4 regions of the Labrenzia sp. PHM005 genome follow, and region 4 is predicted to be linked to each of the others. Evidence: riboswitches for the same ligand, from Rfam matches in the RefSeq annotation. Region 4 holds a riboswitch; each other region holds the start of a gene.
The links. Region 4 has a riboswitch for thiamine pyrophosphate ahead of thiC (phosphomethylpyrimidine synthase ThiC). Riboswitches for the same ligand answer to the same signal wherever they lie in the genome.

Region 1: it holds a riboswitch for thiamine pyrophosphate, as region 4 does, so the genes downstream of both, thiO (glycine oxidase ThiO) here and thiC (phosphomethylpyrimidine synthase ThiC) in region 4, are expected to answer to the same signal.
Region 2: it holds a riboswitch for thiamine pyrophosphate, as region 4 does, so the genes downstream of both, FJ695_RS13255 (hydroxyethylthiazole kinase) here and thiC (phosphomethylpyrimidine synthase ThiC) in region 4, are expected to answer to the same signal.
Region 3: it holds a riboswitch for thiamine pyrophosphate, as region 4 does, so the genes downstream of both, FJ695_RS07730 (ABC transporter permease) here and thiC (phosphomethylpyrimidine synthase ThiC) in region 4, are expected to answer to the same signal.

The regions. Positions count from the first base shown of each region.
Region 1 is NZ_CP041191.1:4,406,568-4,411,489, reverse strand. It holds gene FJ695_RS19945 (DMT family transporter) at 1-353, shown strand, start outside; gene FJ695_RS19940 (ROK family protein) at 495-1,391, opposite strand; gene FJ695_RS19935 (class II aldolase/adducin family protein) at 1,394-2,116, opposite strand; gene FJ695_RS19930 (pirin family protein) at 2,265-3,200, opposite strand; TPP riboswitch at 3,381-3,510, shown strand; gene thiO (glycine oxidase ThiO) at 3,627-4,661, shown strand; gene thiS (sulfur carrier protein ThiS) at 4,658-4,855, shown strand; gene FJ695_RS19915 (thiazole synthase) at 4,859-4,922, shown strand, end outside.
Region 2 is NZ_CP041191.1:2,952,977-2,957,898, reverse strand. It holds gene FJ695_RS13265 (TRAP transporter substrate-binding protein) at 1-466, opposite strand, end outside; gene thiD (bifunctional hydroxymethylpyrimidine kinase/phosphomethylpyrimidine kinase) at 468-1,274, opposite strand; gene FJ695_RS13255 (hydroxyethylthiazole kinase) at 1,307-2,080, opposite strand; TPP riboswitch at 2,149-2,258, opposite strand; gene FJ695_RS13250 (Lrp/AsnC ligand binding domain-containing protein) at 2,398-2,634, shown strand; gene FJ695_RS13245 (hypothetical protein) at 2,670-3,077, shown strand; gene FJ695_RS13240 (DMT family transporter) at 3,215-4,216, opposite strand; gene FJ695_RS13235 (putative transporter) at 4,571-4,922, shown strand, end outside.
Region 3 is NZ_CP041191.1:1,689,961-1,694,882, forward strand. It holds gene FJ695_RS07720 (adenylosuccinate synthase) at 1-1,004, shown strand, start outside; gene FJ695_RS07725 (hypothetical protein) at 1,250-3,031, shown strand; TPP riboswitch at 3,108-3,214, shown strand; gene FJ695_RS07730 (ABC transporter permease) at 3,469-4,122, shown strand; gene FJ695_RS07735 (ABC transporter substrate-binding protein) at 4,146-4,922, shown strand, end outside.
Region 4 is NZ_CP041191.1:424,903-429,824, reverse strand. It holds gene FJ695_RS02115 (FAD-dependent oxidoreductase) at 1-58, shown strand, start outside; partial or broken gene thiC (phosphomethylpyrimidine synthase ThiC) at 107-1,917, opposite strand; TPP riboswitch at 2,013-2,132, opposite strand; gene rpsO (30S ribosomal protein S15) at 2,415-2,684, shown strand; gene pnp (polyribonucleotide nucleotidyltransferase) at 3,000-4,922, shown strand, end outside.

The sequences.
Region 1 (4,922 bases), 2.2 Mb from region 4:
GGGCGACCGCAATCGAGCTGGCCCTTGGCATGATGGTGACCGCGTTTCTGGCGCTGGCTGTCTTCAATGCGGCCATGGGAATCCCGGTCATCCCGGTCGATTGGACATCGGCAGCAGCAAGTCTGCTGATTGCAAACATCGGAGCTTTCGCGGTGCAGTACGGGCTCTACTTCCGCCTTCAGCAGGTCGCCGGACCGGTGTACCTGAGCCAAATCGGGTCTGTCGCAGCGGTCGCAGGCCTCGGTCTTGGCTACCTGGTTTTCAGTGAAATCCCGAATGCAGCCAAAATCGGCGCCATCGCCGCCGTTGCTCTCGGCATCGTCTTTGTCGCTCTGGGCAAGGATAGAGGTTAGTACCTGTTAGCCGGACAGAATATTGAAATTGCCGTCCCGGCCTAGCGCCGGGACCAGTCATTATCCATCACCATTCGGTCCCGGATTTCCGCTCCGCTGCATCCGGGACGGCGGAAAAGTCAGAAGACAAGAAAACTCAGATCAATCGTTCCACAGCCAGGCGGCGCCGCGCACACCGGAGCTGTCGCCGTGTTTGGCTTTGCGGATAGGTGTTTCGAACGTGTCGGAAAACACAAACGGCAGCATGGCATCCGGAAGGTCGTCGTAGAGTTCGGCGATGTTGGACATGCCGCCGCCGAGGACAAAGACGTCCGGGTCCAAAAGATTGGCCGACATCGCGAGCGCACGGGCCAGACGGCTGACATAATCCCGGTAGACCTTTGTGGCGACAGGATCGCCTGAGCGCTTGAGCTCGATGATCTCGTGACCTTTGAGCGGGTTGCCGGTTTTTTCCTTGTAGTCCAGCTGAAAACCGGTGCCGGAGCACCACAGATCTATCACACCGTTGTGGCCGATCCAGCTTTTGGGGCCCGGAAATTCTTCAGCCGTCATCCAGGGCAGGGCGATGCCGCCCCATTCGCCGCCGATGCCGTTGGCGCCAAGATGGGCGTGGCCATCGATGGCGATGCCGGATCCGGACCCAGTGCCGATGATCACAGCGTGAACAATATGTGCGCCTGCACCCGCGCCGTCGGTGGCTTCAGAAACGGCCAGGCAATTGGCATCATTCTGGATCCGGACTGGCCGGTTCAGCAGCGTTTCCAGGTCCTTGTCGAGCGGTTTGCCATTCATCCAAGTGGAATTGGCGTTTTTCACCAGCCCGGTTTTGGGCGACAGAGACCCTGGAATGCCGAGACCGAGAGACCCGGTCTGGCCGGTTGCTTTTTCCGCAGCTTCAACGAGACTTTTGACGGCCTGAAGACAGCCGTTGTAATCATCTTTTGGCGTGGCTGTGCGTTGGCGGAAGAGTTCCTCGCCTTCATCACCAAGAGCGATGATTTCGATTTTGGTTCCGCCCCAATCAATACCCAGACGCATGTTCAGCCCACCTTCTTCGGCAGTTCAAAAGCAGCGTCTTGGCCGCCTTCCAATTCGCCGGGTTGTTTGCCGTAACTTTTGAATTTTTGCAGGATGTCCGCCATTTCGGCTTCATTGAGAAGGACAGGTTCGCCGAGCGCAAGGGATGAAAGATACTGATCTGCCAAGTCTTCGACCCCTTCAGCGACCGAGAGTGCCTTCTTGAGTGTCGGGCCACCGGCAATTTGTCCGTGGTTGCCGAGAAGGCAGGCGTTCCGGTCGCCTAAGGCTTCGATCATGGCTTCAGAGAGGGCGCGGGTGCCGAAGCTCTCATAGCGGGCGCAGTCGATGCGGTCACCGCCAGCCAGCGCCACCATATAGTGGAAGGCCGGAATACCCTTACGATGGCAGGAGAGCGCCGTTGCCCGCGGGCTATGGCAATGAACGACGGCACCGCAGGACGGTTTCGCCAGATAAAAATCAAGGTGCATGCGCCATTCCGACGACGGCAGGATGTCTCCGCGGTAACAGCCGTTGAGGTCGACCGCGACGATCTTGGCTTCCGTGAGTTCCTCATAAGGCGTTCCGGACGGTGTGATCAGAAAGCCGTCCTTTGTTCGAGCGCTGACATTGCCCGAGGTGCCCTTGGTCAGGCCGCGTTTTGGCAAGGCACGGGCCGTCTCAATAATCTCCCAGCGCAGAGCGAGAGTATCTTTTGGGAATATGGGACGTGGCTGTGCGGGCATGACAACTCCTTGAAACATCGTTGTCTTGTATAAAGGGCAAGACAGACCTTCAAGGGCAATGGTGGCCGAAAGCCGTTTCCGCACCGGTTTCGGCAGAAAGGCCGCTCCAAATTTGTGAAGCGGCCTTTTGTTCGCTGTAGTGATCGGATCAAGGACCGGGCCGGTCGGGCAGGGGAATGAATTCCTCCTCGTCGCCCGGAACAATGTCGAACCGGCCCTGGCGCCAGTCTTCCTTGGCCTGTTCGATCCGTTCCTTGGACGAAGAGACGAAGTTCCACCAGATATAACGTTGTCCATCCATTGGTTCGCCGCCCAAAACAACAAAGCGAGCCGGATAGGGCGAGGTGTTTTCAACCACCAGGGAATCGCCAGGCTTGAAGACCAGAAGCTGTGCCGGATCGAAAGTCTGGCCAGCGATAGAGATTTGCCCGGCGATTGTATAAATGCCGCGCTCTTCCCAGCCAGCGTCGAGCGGTACCTTTGCGCCGGGCTCCAAATGAATATCGGCGTAAAACATCTCCGTTGCCGTTTTCACCGGCGCATTGTGGCCATAAAGCGATCCGGCAATTAGCTTCACCGAGACCCCTTGATCTGCGAACTCCGGCTGTTCCTCCGTGCCAAAGTGCTGGAAGGTCGGGTCGCTTTCCTCCAGATTTTTCGGCAAGGCCACCCAGCTTTGCAGGCCGAACAGCGGGCGTGTCTGGGTCATGCGCTCGGGACGTTCGCGCTCGGAGTGCACGATGCCTTTACCCGCATTCATCCAATTGAGAGCGCCTGGTGAGATTGCGATTTCCGTTCCCAAACTGTCGCGGTGATACATCTCGCCTTCAAAAAGATAGGTGACGGTCGCAAGACCGATATGCGGGTGCGGTCGGACATCGACACCGCCGCCAACCAGCAGCTCTGCAGGACCCATCTGATCGAAGAAGATAAACGGGCCGACCATCCGCCGCCTGGCAGACGGCAAGGCACGGCGCACGGAAAACCCGCCGAGATCGGACGTGCGCGGGACAATGATCGTGTCAATCGGATCGCAGCTTGCCGCATCTCCGGGCGTGGGGTCGGGAACATTCAACCAGCTCATAGACCTCTCCTTAAACCTCTCATCCAAAACCAATTATGCATTGCAGCTAGAGATTGGGAAGCCGCTTGTGTTTGTCTATTGAACAGTCCGTTTCCAAGTCACCGGTGCCACGGACCTGCAATTTGAGTTTTGAGCTTTAAGAGCGTCTCTTGACAGTCCGGTCCCGGAAGAGGCATGTCAGGGCTTCACCCGGGGTGCCTCCGCGAAAGGGGGCTGAGATGCTGCTGGGCACGGATAATCCGTGCAGCGCAGGGACCCGATGAACCTGATCCAGGTCATGCTGGCGAAGGGAGGGTGGGACGGTCTGTGTCGTGCAGGCTGCGTCAGTGACTTTGCTGTAACCGGCTGGATCGCTGGACACCTTCTCCCCCATTCTCAGCAGGAAAACCTGGCAGGCGGTAGAGCCGCTTGAAAGAGGATATTCCAATGCGGTCTTCAGTATCGCCTGTAAAGACAGCAGAGCATCAGACCGGCGCCAAAACGGGTGCAGGCACTAAAACTGTCGTGATCAAAGGGGCAGGTGTCGCAGGACTTGCACTCACTTATGAGTTGGCAACGCGGGGTGTGGCTGTCACCGTTGTGGATCCGTCAGGACCCGGCCCAAAAAGCGCCTCGTGGTATGCGGGCGGCATGCTGGCGCCCTGGTGTGAGCGGGAGAATGCTGCAGAAGACGTTCTTCTGTTGGGCAAAGAGGCGGTGAGTTGGTGGGAGACTGTACTGCCGGGCCATGTGCACCCAAATGGCACACTGGTTGTTGCTCCTCCGCGTGACAGGCAGGAGCTCTCCCGCTTTGCCAGCCGCACCAGTTGCTATGACTGGATTGACGGCGCTGACGTTGGCGAGTTGGAGCCAGATCTGGCCGGGCGGTTTTCAAAGGCACTGTTTTTTAAGGATGAAGCCCATCTCGATCCGCGCAAGGCCCTGACAGCGCTCAAGGGCAAACTGGAAAAACTAGGCGTTCGGTTTTGCCAGGCGCCGGCGGAGGTGCAGGCTGGGGCGGAAATTGAAGTTGATTGCACGGGCATGAAAGCTTTGGAGACGGGATTGCGCGGTGTGCGCGGCGAAATGGCGATTTTGCATGCCCCCGATGTCACCCTGTCACGTCCGGTCCGCCTGCTGCATCCAAGGATCCCCGTTTACATCGTGCCGCGGGACAACCATCATTTTATGGTCGGGGCGACGATGATCGAAAGCGATCAGGGCGGGCCAGTTACAGTCCGCTCGCTTATGGAGCTCTTGAACGCCGCCTATGCCGTTCACCCGGCCTTTGCCGAAGCCCAAATTGTCGAAACCGGGACGGGCGTCCGCCCGGCCTATGCCGACAATTTCCCGCAAGTCCGGCAGGACGGAAACCGGCTTTCGCTCAATGGCTTTTACCGGCATGGCTTTTTGCTGGCGCCTTCAATGGCTCAAAGGGCTGCAAACCAAATTCTCTCAACATGCAATGAGGCGAAGACATGAACCTCACCGTCAACGGCGAAGACCAGACGGTCTCCGCCAAAACGCTGGATGCACTGCTCGCCGAGCTTGGCTTTGAGCCGGAGTTTTTGGCAACAGCGCTCAACAGCGATTTTGTCCCGGCCGAAGAGCGGGCGGACTGCGTTTTAAACGAGGGGGACAAGATCGAGATCCTGTCTCCGCGCCAAGGAGGCTGACCGGTGGTTTCGTTTTATGGCGAAGAAGTGCAATCCCGGATTCTTTTGGGAACTGCGCAATATCCAT
Region 2 (4,922 bases), 2.5 Mb from region 4:
CAGGTTTGATACCGAACGGCGCATAGAGTTCATCCCAGAGGGCCTGTCCGCCCCCCTGTTCGATCCAGCAGATATGTTCGTGCGGCAGTAGGCCAAACGGAATGGCTGTGAAGTAGACCGAAGCTGGGATCTTGCCTTGCCAAAAGAACGAGGCTGTATGGGCCATGTCAGCCGTCCCGGCGGACACCGCATCAAATACACCGAGCGCCGGCACCAGTTCACCAGCAGCAAACAACCGTATCTGGAAAGCACCCGCCGACATTTTGGCAACCTGATCAACGATCCGCTGAGCGGTCACGCCGGGCCCCGGCAGGTTTTTCGGCCATGAAGTCGCCAGCTTCCATTCCACCGTAGGCTTTTGGGCGGCAATAGCGGGCACAGCCAATGCGCCAGCCCCACCAGCCACCCCACCTGCAATCATTCCTCGTCGGGTTAGACCTGCTGCTTTTTTGGAACCAGACGCCATTTTATTTCCCCCAAAATGCGTGAAAGTGATGAACGGGGCCATGCCCTTTGCCGATCTGAAGTTCATCAGAGTGACAAATGGCTTGGTGGATATAGGCCTTGGCGGCAATCACGGCTTCACTGAGCCCCTCGCCCTTTGCCAATCCAGCTGCAATAGCGGACGACAGGGTGCAGCCGGTTCCATGGGTGTTGTCCGTCGCAATCCGTTTTTCCCGAAGCCAGAGAGGCTCGCCGGCACCGGTCAAAAACAGATCTGCGCTTTCATCACTGGTGCCATGACCGCCTTTTAGGAGAACCGATTTTGCACCCAGTCCAATCAACCGCTGCGCCTGATCGAACATGTCTTCTTCGCTGGCGGCCATGTCTGTTTCCAGCATGCGTGCAGCTTCATGCAGATTGGGCGTAATGACATCGGCCAGCGGCAACAGCTCAGACATGAGACTGGCAACTGCGCTGTCCACCAGAAGCGGGTCCCCGGACGCGGCCACCATCACCGGATCCAGCACCACAGGTCCGGTTTGATGCCGTTTCAATCCTGCAGCCACTTCTTCAATGATGGGAACTTGCGACAGCATGCCGATCTTGGTCGCCTTAACCTCAAGGTCTGAAAAAACGGCATCCATTTGCGCCCGCACAAAGTCTGTCGGGACATCATGGATGGCAGTGACACCAAGCGTGTTCTGGGCTGTCAAAGCGGTCAAAACGCTGGCGCCATAAACCCCATTGGCGGAAAAGGATTTCAGGTCCGCCTGAATGCCGGCCCCGCCGCCAGAATCCGAACCTGCAATGGTCACCGCGATAGCGGTCATGGTGTCCTCCATCAGTTTTAACGAAAGAGTGGTCAGCCGGTTTGAAGACGGCTTTCGATATCCCGAGCTGTCAGGCCAAAAAGCGCATCCAGCAGTTCCGGCACGAGACTACCCGGCCCCGCCGACCGCGAGGCTGCAATCTCTCCGGCGATATTGAAAACCGACAGGCCACAGGCCGCGGCAAATGCAGTATCAGGTTCAACGCTGGCAAAAGCTGCCAGCACGGCGCCACCAGCACATCCGGTCGCCGTCACCCGGGCCATCAGGGGATGGCCATTGCGCAAACGGTAGTCTTCCCCAAGGCCTTCGATCTTGTCTTCTGCACCCGTTACCACAAAGACCGTTCCTGCTGAAATTAGTGCATCCACATCGGACCGTTCGGCAAAGAGCGCTGCCATCTCGACTTCATTCGCCCGCACCAAAGATGGTCCGGTTTTCATCAGATCCTTGGCAAAGGCACACCTTGGCGGGGAACGGTCAACAAAAACAGGATCGATCAAGACCGGACGGCTCGCTGTCTTGGCTGCCTCGATCGCCAAGGGGATTGCTGACCGCCGAGTGTCGTCCAGAGTGCCAAGATTGATCAACAGCGCATCTGCAGAAGACGCAAAACCAGCGACTTCTTCTGGCGCGATGGTCATAGATGGCACGGCGCCCAGCGCCAGCAGAACATTCGCGGTAAAACCCTGCGCGACCGAATTTGTGATCGCATGGACCTTAGGTTTTCTCTGCCGCACCCGTTCAAGAACAGCAAAAACAGCTTCTGGCGCAAGATTTTGCGTGCTGGCGGCTATCGACAAGCTCATGCCAAACCTACAGCCCAGTTTTTGAATAAACTGCCGGCAATGGCCTGGATTAGTATGTTGAGTGTTTTATCTGCCATGATCTCAATCCCTCCGCCGGTATAAGCCGGATCAGGTTCAAGGAGTTGGCCGTTTGCCTCTCAGCCCGATCCACGATTGCCGGGCACCCCCATGAGATGATTTGGCGTACCAAGGCCGGATCCGATTTTCAACCCCCGTCGTACTTAGGCTCCCGGCTCATATGGACGCACCGATTGACTGTTCGCAGCAGATGCGCGATGTCCTGACTCAAACGTTATTCATCCATTCAGGAGCGCCGTATGACCCCGTTTTTCGTGATGATCAAATGCCAGCTCGGCAAAACCTATCAAGTCGCGAACGCAATTGCGGACGCCGAGATCGCCTCGGAAGTCTATTCCACCAGCGGCGACTATGATCTCTTGGTCAAATTCTACATTGAGAACGGCACGGACATCGGTCATTTTGTGAATGAGAAGGTTCATCCGATCGATGGCATTCAAGACACCAAAACAATCATTACTTTTAAGGCGTTTTAACGCTGCATTTCATTGACCAGCAAATGAGAGCGACGATGAGCAAACTTGGAAAAACAATGTTGCTGGCCGGATTGGTCGCACTCCCATTAACCGGATCCCCAGCAGTCTCGCAAGGCATGCCACCAGAGCAGATCAAGCAGATCCTGGATGTCACTAAGACCAGTTGGGTGTCTTTCCGCGATTGGAACGGCCAACAGTTGATTTATTTCACCCACCTGGAGTCCTGGCGCTGCGGCATCGACTTTGTTTTCTACAGCCTCAACAGCACAGATCTTGATCAGATGTGGGAGCTGGATGCCTGTGATCCCTCCAATCCGAATGCTGTCTTAAAGGAAAAACCCTATATCGAACTGCCTGCCAACAGCACTCAATCAATTACTGTTCAGTTGATTTTCAAAGACGGCACAAAGAGCTCAGGTGAGACGTTCTACTACAAGCCATAACCCTCTCTGATTTCTAGCATTCACATGCGCCGCAGCTTCCCCGGCCTTGCGCCAGGGTCCATTAGGCTTCGGTCCCGGATCACGTCCGGGACGGCATCACGCGCGCTCCATTGAGAAGCTCCATCGGCGCAAAAAAGTCACGATTTCGATGGTGTCGACGCCCGGCGGTCTTTGGTCCGGTCGAGGCCCAGTTTGTGTTCGCGGTAAATAACGAAGATCCCGGCCGCAATGACAATCACGGCCCCCATGATCACCTCCAGAACCGGTTCTTCGGCAAATACCAGCCAGCCGATCAGGATCGCCCAAATCATGTTGATGTAATCGAACGGGGCAATGGTCGAGGCATCGGCATAGCGATAGCTTTGTGTCAGAAGAATCTGTCCAGCTCCGCCGAACAGGCCAATCAGCACCAGAAGACCGGCGGTCTCAAGATCGGGAAGAACCCAAGCCTGGCTCGGCCAAATCCAGCCAGCGGGGATGGTCAGCAGTGAAATCAGCGTTGCGGCCAGAGAAAACCAGGTGACGATCGTCGACGTCCGTTCCGTCTCGCACAACTTGCGCACCGTGATCATAGCAAGCGCGGCAAAGCCAGCCCCCAAAAATCCTGCCACTGCCCCAAGTGTAGAGGCATTGCCGGCTGCCCCCTCCCCCAAATGCGGTGACAACACCACCAGGATCCCAAGAAATCCGACACCGACCGCGCTCCAGCGGTAAATCCGTACCTGCTCGCCAAGCAGAAAATAGGCAAGCACAACCACTAGCAATGGCGTGGCAAAGTTGATTGCGGTCGCATCCGGCAAAGGCAAAAGATCAAAAGCCGTAAACATGCAGACCATTGCGGACAGGCCGATGCATGCACGGATCAAGTGGCCCTTCGGGTTTTGAGTTTTGAAAGCGAGGCCGAGTTCCCGCCGCATTCCCACCATCAACAATACTGGGAACAATCCGAACAGATTGCGCGCAAAGACCAGCTCGCCAATCGGCGCACGTTCGGCAGCGATTTTCAGCGCGGTTACCATGGCAAAAAACACAAGCGTCGACGCAAGTTTCAGCGCAATTCCGATCAGTGGGGCCTGGCGGGTCATGCCTGTTGGTGCTGGCGGGCCAGATAAACGGGATTTTGCGCGGGTATTTGCCATTCGATAAATCCAGTGGCCGGCACAAAATCAGAGGCTCACGGAATGCACCAGCACTAGAAATTACGTGAACAGCAGAACAATTTGCGCAGGTGGGAAATTCTAGCAGGGCCCGCGTGTTGAGTCGCATCAGTTTGCGCAAATCGCTTTGGGAATGGACCTAGAGTATCGGTCTACGAGACCTAATTTGCAATCGCCAAGCTTCGCGGCCCGCCAGAGCAATCCACACGCCGGACGATAACAAAGAGTTTTGGGGTAAATTCTCTTCACAACCGGCTTAAATGTGCCGCAACGTCTTATCCCGCCATCTGACGCCCCTATAATCCCAAAAAATTCCGAATCGAAAGGCGTAGCCCCATGTTCCGATCGTTTTTTATGAACCGCCAATGGCTTTTGTGGGCCTGGGTCGGCTCGGTCATCATTCTGAGCGTCACTTGGTACAAGGTTCAAGTGGATGTTCAGCTAAATGAATGGTTCGGTTCGTTTTACGATCTGGTGCAAAAGGCGCTCACCACCCCAGGTTCCGTCGAAGAAAGTCTATATTGGGGTGAACTTTTAGTTTTCCTCAAAATCGTCAGTGTCTACATCGTTATCGTTGTGCTCCTGGAATTTTTCATCAAACACTTTGTCTTCCGTTGGCGGACTGCCATGAACAACTACTACATGGCACACTGGAACGTGGTCCGGCACATCGAGGGCGCCTCGCAAC
Region 3 (4,922 bases), 1.3 Mb from region 4:
GCCTCCGGGTCGCTGAAAACGCTACATTGATCCTATCTCTGCACCGCGAGTTGGACGCGCTGCGCGAAAACTCTAACACCGGTACAAAAATCGGTACGACCAAACGGGGCATCGGCCCGGCGTATGAAGACAAGGTTGGCCGCCGGGCGATCCGTCTGATGGACCTGAAAAATCTGACCACGCTTCCGGCAAAAATTGACCGCCTGCTGTCGCACCACAATGCGCTCCGCCGTGGTCTTGGACAAAATGAAGTCGCTGCCGACGTTATCTTCGAAGAGCTGACGAGTGTTGCCGACAAAGTCCTGCCGTATATGGACAAAGTCTGGTATCTGCTGGACGAACAGCGCCGCCAGGGTAAGCGGATCCTGTTTGAAGGGGCGCAAGGCGCGCTTCTTGATATCGACCACGGCACCTATCCGTTTGTAACCTCCTCCAATACAGTCGCCGGACAAGCTGCGACAGGTTGTGGCCTTGGCCCAGGTTCAGTCGATTATGTTCTTGGAATCACCAAGGCTTACACCACACGCGTTGGCGAAGGTCCTTTCCCGACCGAGCAGGAAAACGAAGTTGGAGAGTTCCTCGGAACCCGTGGTCATGAATTTGGCACGGTGACCGGCCGCCGCCGCCGATGTGGCTGGTTTGACGCTGTTCTGGTGCGCCAGACCGTCTGCACCTCCGGCATCAATGGTATTGCCTTGACCAAACTCGACGTTTTGGATGGTCTTGAAGAAATCAAGATCTGCGTTGGATATGAACTGGATGGCGAGCGGATCGACTATCTGCCTGCTTCTCAAGGTGCGCAGGAACGGGTTAAGCCGATTTACGAAACAATGCCGGGTTGGAAAGAATCCACTGAAGGCGCTCGAACCTGGGGCGAGTTGCCGGCGCAGGCGATCAAATATGTCCGCCACGTTGAAGAATTGATTGGTGCACCGGTCGCGATACTGTCCACCAGCCCGGAGCGGGATGATACAATTCTTGTGCAGAATCCTTTCCAGGATTGAGATATTTGCCGTAAACAGAACAATACTGGGAAGTAGAAATGGGGCGCCGCGATTCGTGGCGCGCCAAACGGAGTTTTGAGTTCCAGTGTTCTGGAACGAAAGTCGTGGTGGAGTATCGATTGCGCGTGCCGCCGGGCAGGGTGTAAAGAAGGCGGATAACTCTTCTAGAACTTGCTATAAGTCACAGAGTGATCGCAAACCTGAGCCAAGAGACGCAAAAGCGCAGTTGGCCAGTAGGCAGGAAGATGGCTGATTATTATTCGATATTAAAGAAAACGATCGCGTCCTTGCCCGAAAGCAACGGGGCCGCCCGCCGGAGTGTTTATAGCCGCGCGCGCAATGCCATCGTCAATCAGCTAAAAGCCTATGAACCGCCCCTGTCGCCTTCGGAAATCACAGCCGAACAGCTCCGCCTGGAAGAAGCGATCCGTAAGGTGGAAGCGGAAGCTGCCCGGGCGAGCTTAGGACTGGAACCACCTCCATCAGCAGCTCCTGCAACTCCGGCTGCGCCTGCTACCCCGTCTTCTGAACCACTGGCTGTTAGTGCATCTGCATCGGTATCTGAACCATCGGTTCCTGTGTCCGCACCAACAGAACCGGCTGTTGTTGCACATGAGCCTGCCGGCATTCAGGCTGAGGCACCGGTCAGTCCTCCGGTTCAGGCGCCGGTGGCCGACGTACCTGCGACTTCAGCCGAAGTGCCCGCCGCGACAGCTGCAGACGCCAGTGTTGCTGAAGCAGCTCCGGTTTCATCTGCTTTTGCTGCACCTGAAGATTTAGAGCCTCCACAGCATCAGTCCGCGGTTGAGGAAACTGCGCCGGAGCCTGAGAGCTCTGCGCTGTTTGAGGATGAAGATGCTGCTCTGGAAACCGCAACCGCCGGTCTTACTGAGCCGGGCATGGATGCTCGGAAAAGCCGCGTAAAACTGTCGGCATCTGAGGCGCTGCAGGGCGGTGAAGGCAAAAGCCGGCTCGTTCCAATTGCCGCAGCTGCGGCTGCCGTAATCCTCATTCTTGGCGGTGCAGCCTATTTTCTGCTGCCTGGCCCTTCAGGCGATACTTCAACCGAAACAGCGGTATCTGAGCCGAAGGAACAGCAAACTGCTGTTGTCACCGACACGACACCTGAGCCGGAAAAACCTGAAGTACCGGCGGTTCAACCAGTCGACGAGACACCTGCTCCGCAAGACGATGCTGATGCCGGTAAAAACACCGACCGTTTGCTGAATGAAAACGAAGATGATTTTGTAGCATCGGACGCGCGCAGCGTAACCACTACGACGATCAACCCGCAACCGGCTGCCCCAGTAACGCCGAGCCAGCCGTCAATCGTCACAAATGTGGAGAGCTCACCTTCTGCAGAACAGCCGGCATCAGAAAGCGGGCCCGTCGCTGGCGTTGGCGATCCAGTGCCGCAGGACAGCCTGGCGGCAGTCACGCCGCCGCAAGTTGCGCAGCAACCATCCGCTGAGGCTGCCGACACGGGCGCGCAGCGGTCAATTCTCTATGAAGAAGGTGCGGACGCCAGCGCAGCTGGCACGGCGGCACAAGGCGCCGTCATTTGGACACTGGGCGAGGAAACAGGTCTGGGTGGCCAAGCACAGTCGGTTCTGAGCGCCTCTGTTGAAATTCCGGAGCGGGACGTGAAAGTCGATATCCGGATTAAGCCGAACGATGATACGTCGCTGCCAGCGAGTCACTTGGTCGAGATCAAATATGAGTTCCCGGAGAACTTTTCCGCCGGCGATATCGTCAATGTGCCAGGCCTAGTCATGAAGCCGACCGAAGAAGCGCGGGGTGATGCGTTGATCGGCGCCTCTGTAAAGGTGTCTCCGGGTTTCTTCTGGATCGCCTTGTCAAGTCTGCCGAATGAGCAGCAGCGGAACTTGGCGCTCCTGCGGGAACGCGGCTGGATTGATATCCCGATGCTTTATGAGAACGGCAAGAGGGGTATCTTGACCCTCGAAAAAGGAACCGCTGGTGCGGACGCCGTAGAAAAAGCCGTCGCTGCCTGGCAAGCTGGCTAATCCAGCCAGACGAGTATCTGTGATGCGAGCGCGAAGAGATGGGCTTGCATTTTGATGAAGAGCGGGGCATTGTCCCGCTTGGTCCGAGGGGTGTTCCGGAAACCGGAACTGAGATGGCTTCTTGCCGAACCCTTAGAACCTGATCCGGGTCATGCCGGCGAAGGGACGGAAACCTTAGCCTCTTCCCGGATCTCCAATGTCATTTTCGGTATGCGCCGAAGACGGGAGATCCATATGTTTGCTTGTGCGCTTAAGCGCAAGTCGTGGGCCATGAATATGGCCTATGAACGCGATTATGAACGATGCCATCAATGCCTCCCTCGTTGCGGAGACGCATTGTGACAGTCGTGCATTTTCTCTTGAAACGGTGTGCCGGGCTGGCTGTCGCAGTTCTTATTTGGGCTGGACTTGTTCATCTGTTTGAAATTCCGCCCTTCATGCTGCCGAGCCCGGAACGGGTATTCTATGTGTTTCAAAACCAAGGTGCATTTCTGCTGCATCATGCAGGCATCACCTTTTCTGAAACTCTGCTTGGCTTTGTGTTTGGTGTTAGTGCCGGGTGCCTGCTGGCAGTCACGATCTGGCTGTTTCCCCTGGCAAAACGCGCAGTTATGCCAACCATCCTGGTCACCCAAGCGCTTCCCGTTTTTGCGATCGCGCCGATCTTGGTGCTTTGGTTGGGATTTGGCCTTGCTTCCAAAATTGTGATGGCCGTGCTCGTTATCTTCTTTGCTGTGACGTCAACCTTCTATGATGGATTGCGGCGCCTGGACCCTGGATTGGCCGACCTTAGCCGCCTTTATCGCATTTCAAGGCTGCGAGAACTCTGGGTTTTCCGGTTGCCTTCGGCCTTGCCATCGCTTGCATCCGGACTGCGTATTGCTGCCGTATTTGCCCCGATAGGCGCAATTGTCGGCGAGTGGGTCGGCGCCAAAGGCGGCCTTGCCTTCATCATGCTTCAGAGCAACGCGCGCATGCAGACTGATGTCATGTTTGCGGCCCTGATCCTGCTCGCTTTGATGGTGCTGACCTTACGGTTCGCCGTGGACCACTTCACACGTTTTCTTGTTCCCTGGCAGGTCGAAGACTGATCTGCTGTTCCTTGGAGGATTGAATGAAAAAAACACTGCTCTCAGTTGTTTTCGCCGCTGGGCTTCTGGCGTCGGCACAAGCCCAAGCCGCTGATAAACTAGTGGTATTGATGGATTGGTTCACCAACCCGGATCATGCTCCAGTCATCACGGCGCAGACCAAGGGCTTCTTTGAAGCCGAAGGTCTGGAAGTTGAACTGATTGAGCCGGCTGATCCTGCAATGCCGCCAAAGCTGGTTGCCGCCGGGCAGGGAGACATCGCGATCTCCTATCAGCCGACCTTGCATGCGCAGATCGAAGAGGGCCTGCCGTTGAAGCGGATCGGGACACTGGTTGAAACCCCGCTGAACTCTTTGATTGTTCTGAAAGACGGTCCGATCAAGGAGCTGAAAGACCTGAAGGGCAAAAAGATCGGCTTTTCTGTGTCCGGTTTTGAAGATGCCATGCTCGGTCAGATGTTGCGCTCTGTTGATCTGACGGTTGAGGACGTTGAACTGATCAACGTCAATTTTGCACTGTCACCCTCTCTGATGTCCGGTCAGGTTGATGCTGTCATCGGTGCATACCGGAACTTTGAGCTCACTCAGATTGAAATCGAGGGCAAGGAAGGCAAGGCATTCTATCCGGAAGAAAACGGTGTGCCGATCTTTGATGAGCTGATCTATGTGGTTCATAAGGACAAGACGGACGATCCGCGGTTTGAAAAATTCATGGCTGCCGTCGAAGCTGCGACCATCTATCTGACAAACCATCCGGACGAAGCCTGGAACGCGTTCATTGAAGCTTATCCGAACCTCAAT
Region 4 (4,922 bases):
CTATTTGAGCGGACTGGCGGCAGCGGACTTGATTGAGGACGAACTTGCCGAAGACTGAAGCAACCATGCCCGATACCTCGGGCATGGCCTTTGCAAAAGGGTTCGCCTATTCGCCTGGGTCTGCCGGTATGTAGAGATCGCCGCCGGCGCGGTATTTGGCGGCCATCACCTCCATACCTTCTTTCTGGGCTTCTGTCCGGATGTCATGCGAGATCCGCATGGAACAGAATTTCGGCCCGCACATGGAGCAGAAATGCGCCACCTTGTGCGCTTCCTTAGGCAAGGTCTGGTCATGGAACGAGCGTGCGGTGTCAGGATCCAGTGACAGATTGAATTGATCTTCCCAGCGGAATTCGAAGCGCGCCCGGGACAGCGCATCATCCCGGATTTTTGCCGCTGGATGCCCTTTCGCAAGATCGGCCGCATGAGCCGCAATCTTGTAGGTGATTACACCGGTTTTCACGTCGTCGCGGTCCGGCAGACCTAGATGTTCTTTCGGCGTCACGTAACACAGCATCGCCGTGCCATACCAGCCGATCTGCGCCGCTCCAATCGCTGATGTGATGTGGTCATAACCAGGTGCGATATCGGTGGTCAGAGGCCCAAGCGTGTAGAACGGGGCTTCGCCGCAGGTTTCAAGCTGCTTGTCCAAATTGGCCTTGATCTTGTGCATCGGCACATGGCCTGGACCTTCGATCATCACCTGACAGTCTTTTGCCCAGGCGATCTGTGTCAGTTCACCAAGGGTTTCGAGTTCGGCGAACTGCGCGGCGTCATTGGCATCGGCAATGGATCCTGGACGCAGGCCGTCGCCGAGGGAGAAGGACACATCATAGGCCCGTGCGATATCACAGATATCCTCAAAATGCTCATAGAGAAAACTCTCCTTGTGGTGATGCAGGCACCACTTGGCCATGATCGACCCGCCGCGTGAGACAATCCCGGTCACCCGGTTGGCGGTGAACGGCACATAGTGAAGGCGTACGCCCGCGTGGATTGTGAAATAGTCCACGCCCTGTTCAGCCTGTTCGATCAAGGTGTCGCGGTAAACGTCCCAGGAGAGGTCTTCGGCAATGCCGTTCACTTTTTCCAGCGCCTGGTAAAGGGGAACGGTGCCGATCGGAACAGGCGAATTGCGAATGATCCAGTCGCGGTGTTGTGAATGTTCCGGCCAGTGGAAAGGTCCATCACCGTATCGGCCCCCCAGCGGATTGCCCAGACCATTTTTTCAACTTCCTCGGCCATGGAGGAGGTGACAGCAGAGTTACCGATGTTGGCATTGATTTTGACCAGGAAATTCCGCCCGATGATCATCGGCTCGCTTTCCAGGTGGTTGATGTTTGCCGGAATGATCGCCCGCCCGCGGGCAATTTCGTCCCTAACGAACTCCGGCGTGATGAAATCCGGAATGTCTGCCCCAAAGCTTTCGCCGTCCCGCTCCAATTTTTCTGCCGCAGCCTGGCGGCCAAGGTTTTCGCGGATGGCAACAAACTCCATTTCCGGTGTGATGATCCCGGCGCGGGCATAGGCCATCTGGGTGACGGCCTTGCCGCCCGTCGCCCTGCGCGGCAAATGGCTTTCCGGAAATTCCGGTGTCAGCCGGTCGCCGGCGGCAAAGCCGTTGTCTTCCGGTTTGAGCGCGCGGCCCTGGTACATTTCCGTGTCGCCCCGGCCAGAAACCCAGGTTTCGCGCAGCCGGGGCAAGCCACGGTCGATGGCGATTGATGCATCCGGATCTGTATAGGGACCAGAGGCGTCATAGACGGTTACCGGCGGCTCGCCGGCCGTCGGGTGCACCGAAATCTCTCGTATGGGCACGCGTATATCGGGATAGATCTCACCGGTTTGATGGGTCTTCTGGGACGCGGGCAGCGGGCCGGTGGTGACGGCTGGGACCGGTTTGGGGCTAAATGACATTGTTTATGAGCTCCTCTCTTAGAAAAAGAGATCCAGCTCACAGGCGATGGCACGCAAAACAGATTATGATGTTCCGCAAGATACGGACAAGAAAGCAGCATTTTTCAGACCATCCCTACGCCAGTATGAACTGGATCAGGTTCAACGGGTCACTGCGCCGCTCTTATGAGCACATCAGAATCTCAGCCCCTTGCCGGGACACCCCTGGTACGAGGCACATTGGTTTGTAGATCTACGGTTGTCAATTCTTGCGGGCCAACACTCTGTTGAAAGGTGTCTGTTGCGGTGCGAAAAATTCCAGAAACAAAATCCAAGATTCCGCTTTCCTTTTTCCCGGATTTCCGCCATATTCCGCCGCCATTGGGCATTAAGGCTCAATTCGTCCTTCAAGAACCTTTGCTGACCGACATCTCGGCTCTGGCGACTGATGGATCAGGCCGGTATTCCGGCAGTTCAACGCGCCCGGTCAACGGGCCTACCTCTTGAAAGGAAGAGCGATGTCGATCACTGCAGAGCGCAAAGCTGAGCTCATGAAAGAATTCGCCACCAAAGAAGGCGACACCGGTTCTCCGGAAGTCCAGGTTGCGATCCTCACCGAGCGTATCAACAACCTGACCCAACACTTCAAAGAGCATGGCAAGGACAACCACTCCCGCCGCGGTCTTTTGAAGATGGTTGCCTCCCGCCGGTCCCTTCTGGACTACACGCGTGGCAAAAGCGAAGAGCGTTACAAGTCGCTGATCGAGCGTCTTGGCATTCGCCGCTAAGGCTTGTTTTAGACTTGATCAACGCGGTGGGCTTGCCCGCCGCGTTTTTCTTTATGGCAACGGGACTGTTTTCTTCCATTCCTGCGGCCTTTGAGTGTTTCCCTTTTGGAAGCAAACACTCTATAGAAACCTCGTGACAAGTCATGGGGCAGGATTGCCAGCGTCTTTTCGAATTCATTGAAAAGCAGCTTGCCGTCTTGCCCATGACCTGTCCGCCGGTAACCGGCCCATCCGGGGCCGACCGGGAATGTGTTTGCCCCAGATGGACCGCTGAGGAATAGCGGCGGGGCAGGCAGTCTATGTTAAGGACAGATGATGTTTGATATTCATCGTGTAGAAGTCGACTGGGGCGGACGTCCGCTCGTACTCGAAACGGGCAAGGTTGCCCGTCAAGCCGACGGCGCTGTTATGGCGACTTACGGCGAAACCAAGGTTCTGGCGACTGTTGTTTCCGCCAAAGAGCCGCGTGCCGGCCAGGACTTTTTCCCGCTCACCGTGAACTACCAGGAAAAGGCGTTTGCCGCTGGTAAGATCCCGGGTGGCTACTTCAAGCGTGAAGGCCGTCCGTCTGAGCACGAAACCCTGACGTCCCGTCTGATCGACCGTCCGATCCGTCCGCTGTTTGCCGATGGCTACAAGAACGACACCCAGGTCGTCATCACGGTCCTGTCGCACGACATGGAAAACGCTCCGGACATCCTGGCAATGGTCGCAGCCTCTGCTGCCCTGACGCTTTCCGGTGTTCCGTTCATGGGCCCGATCGGCGGCGCGCGCGTTGGTTACATCGACGGCGAATATGTGCTGAACCCGATGGTTGACGACATGCCGGAATCCGCTTTGGATCTGGTTGTTGCCGGTACCAATGATGCGGTTCTGATGGTTGAGTCTGAAGCCAAGGAACTCGACGAAGACATCATGCTCGGCGCCGTTATGTTCGGCCACAAGGGCTTCCAGACGGTCATCGATGCGATCATCAAGCTGGCGGAAGCTGGTGCGAAAGAGCCGCGTGAATTCGTTGCAGCAGATCATTCCGAGCTGTTCGGCAAAGTGAAGGGTATTGCAGCTGACGATCTGGCCGCTGCCTACAAGATCACGACAAAAACCGACCGCAAGAACGCTGTAGACGCTGCCAAGGCAAAAGTCGTCGAGGCGCTGATCACCAACGCTGCCGAAGGCGAAGCTGTTGAAAGCAACGTGCTCGGCGAACAATTCAAGAAGCTGGAAGCTGAAATCGTTCGCGGCGGCATCCTGGACACCGGCACCCGTATCGACGGCCGTGACCTGTCTACCGTGCGCCAGATTTCGTCTGAAGTCGGCATTCTGCCGCGTGCGCACGGGTCTTCTCTCTTCACTCGCGGTGAAACGCAGGGCCTCGTTGTTGCGACCCTCGGTACTGGCGAAGATGAGCAATTCATCGACCTTCTGGAAGGCACTGTGAAGTCCCACTTCATGCTGCACTACAACTTCCCGCCATACTCTGTTGGTGAAACCGGCCGTATGGGCTCTCCGGGACGCCGCGAAATCGGTCACGGCAAGCTGGCCTGGCGCGCGATCAACCCGATGCTGCCGGCGCACCACGAATTTCCGTACACCCTGCGGGTTGTTTCCGAGATCACCGAATCCAATGGTTCGTCCTCCATGGCAACCGTTTGCGGTACCTCTCTGGCGCTGATGGATGCGGGTGTGCCGCTGAAGTCACCGGTTGCCGGTATCGCCATGGGCCTGATCAAGGAAGGCGAGCGCTTCGCAGTCCTGTCCGACATCCTGGGTGACGAAGATCACCTCGGCGACATGGACTTCAAGGTGGCCGGTTCTGAAAACGGCATTACCTCGCTGCAGATGGACATCAAGATCGACGGTATCACCGAAGAGATCATGAAGGTCGCTCTGGAGCAGGCCAAAGGCGGCCGGATCCACATCCTCGGCGAAATGGCCAATGCCATTACAGAAGCCCGCGCAGAGCTTGGCGAACACGCACCGCGCATCGAAATGATGAAAATTCCGGTCGACAAGATCCGTGAAGTCATCGGTTCGGGCGGCAAGGTTATCCGTGAGATCGTTGAAAAGACCGGCGCAAAGGTCAACATTGAAGACGACGGCACCGTCAAGATCGCCTCTTCCGATGGCAAGGCCATCAAGGCAGCTGTCAACTGGATTAACTCCATCGCAGCTGAGCCGGAAGTTGGCGTGATCTACGAAGGTACTGTTGTGAAGTGCGTTGACTTCGGCGCATTCGTG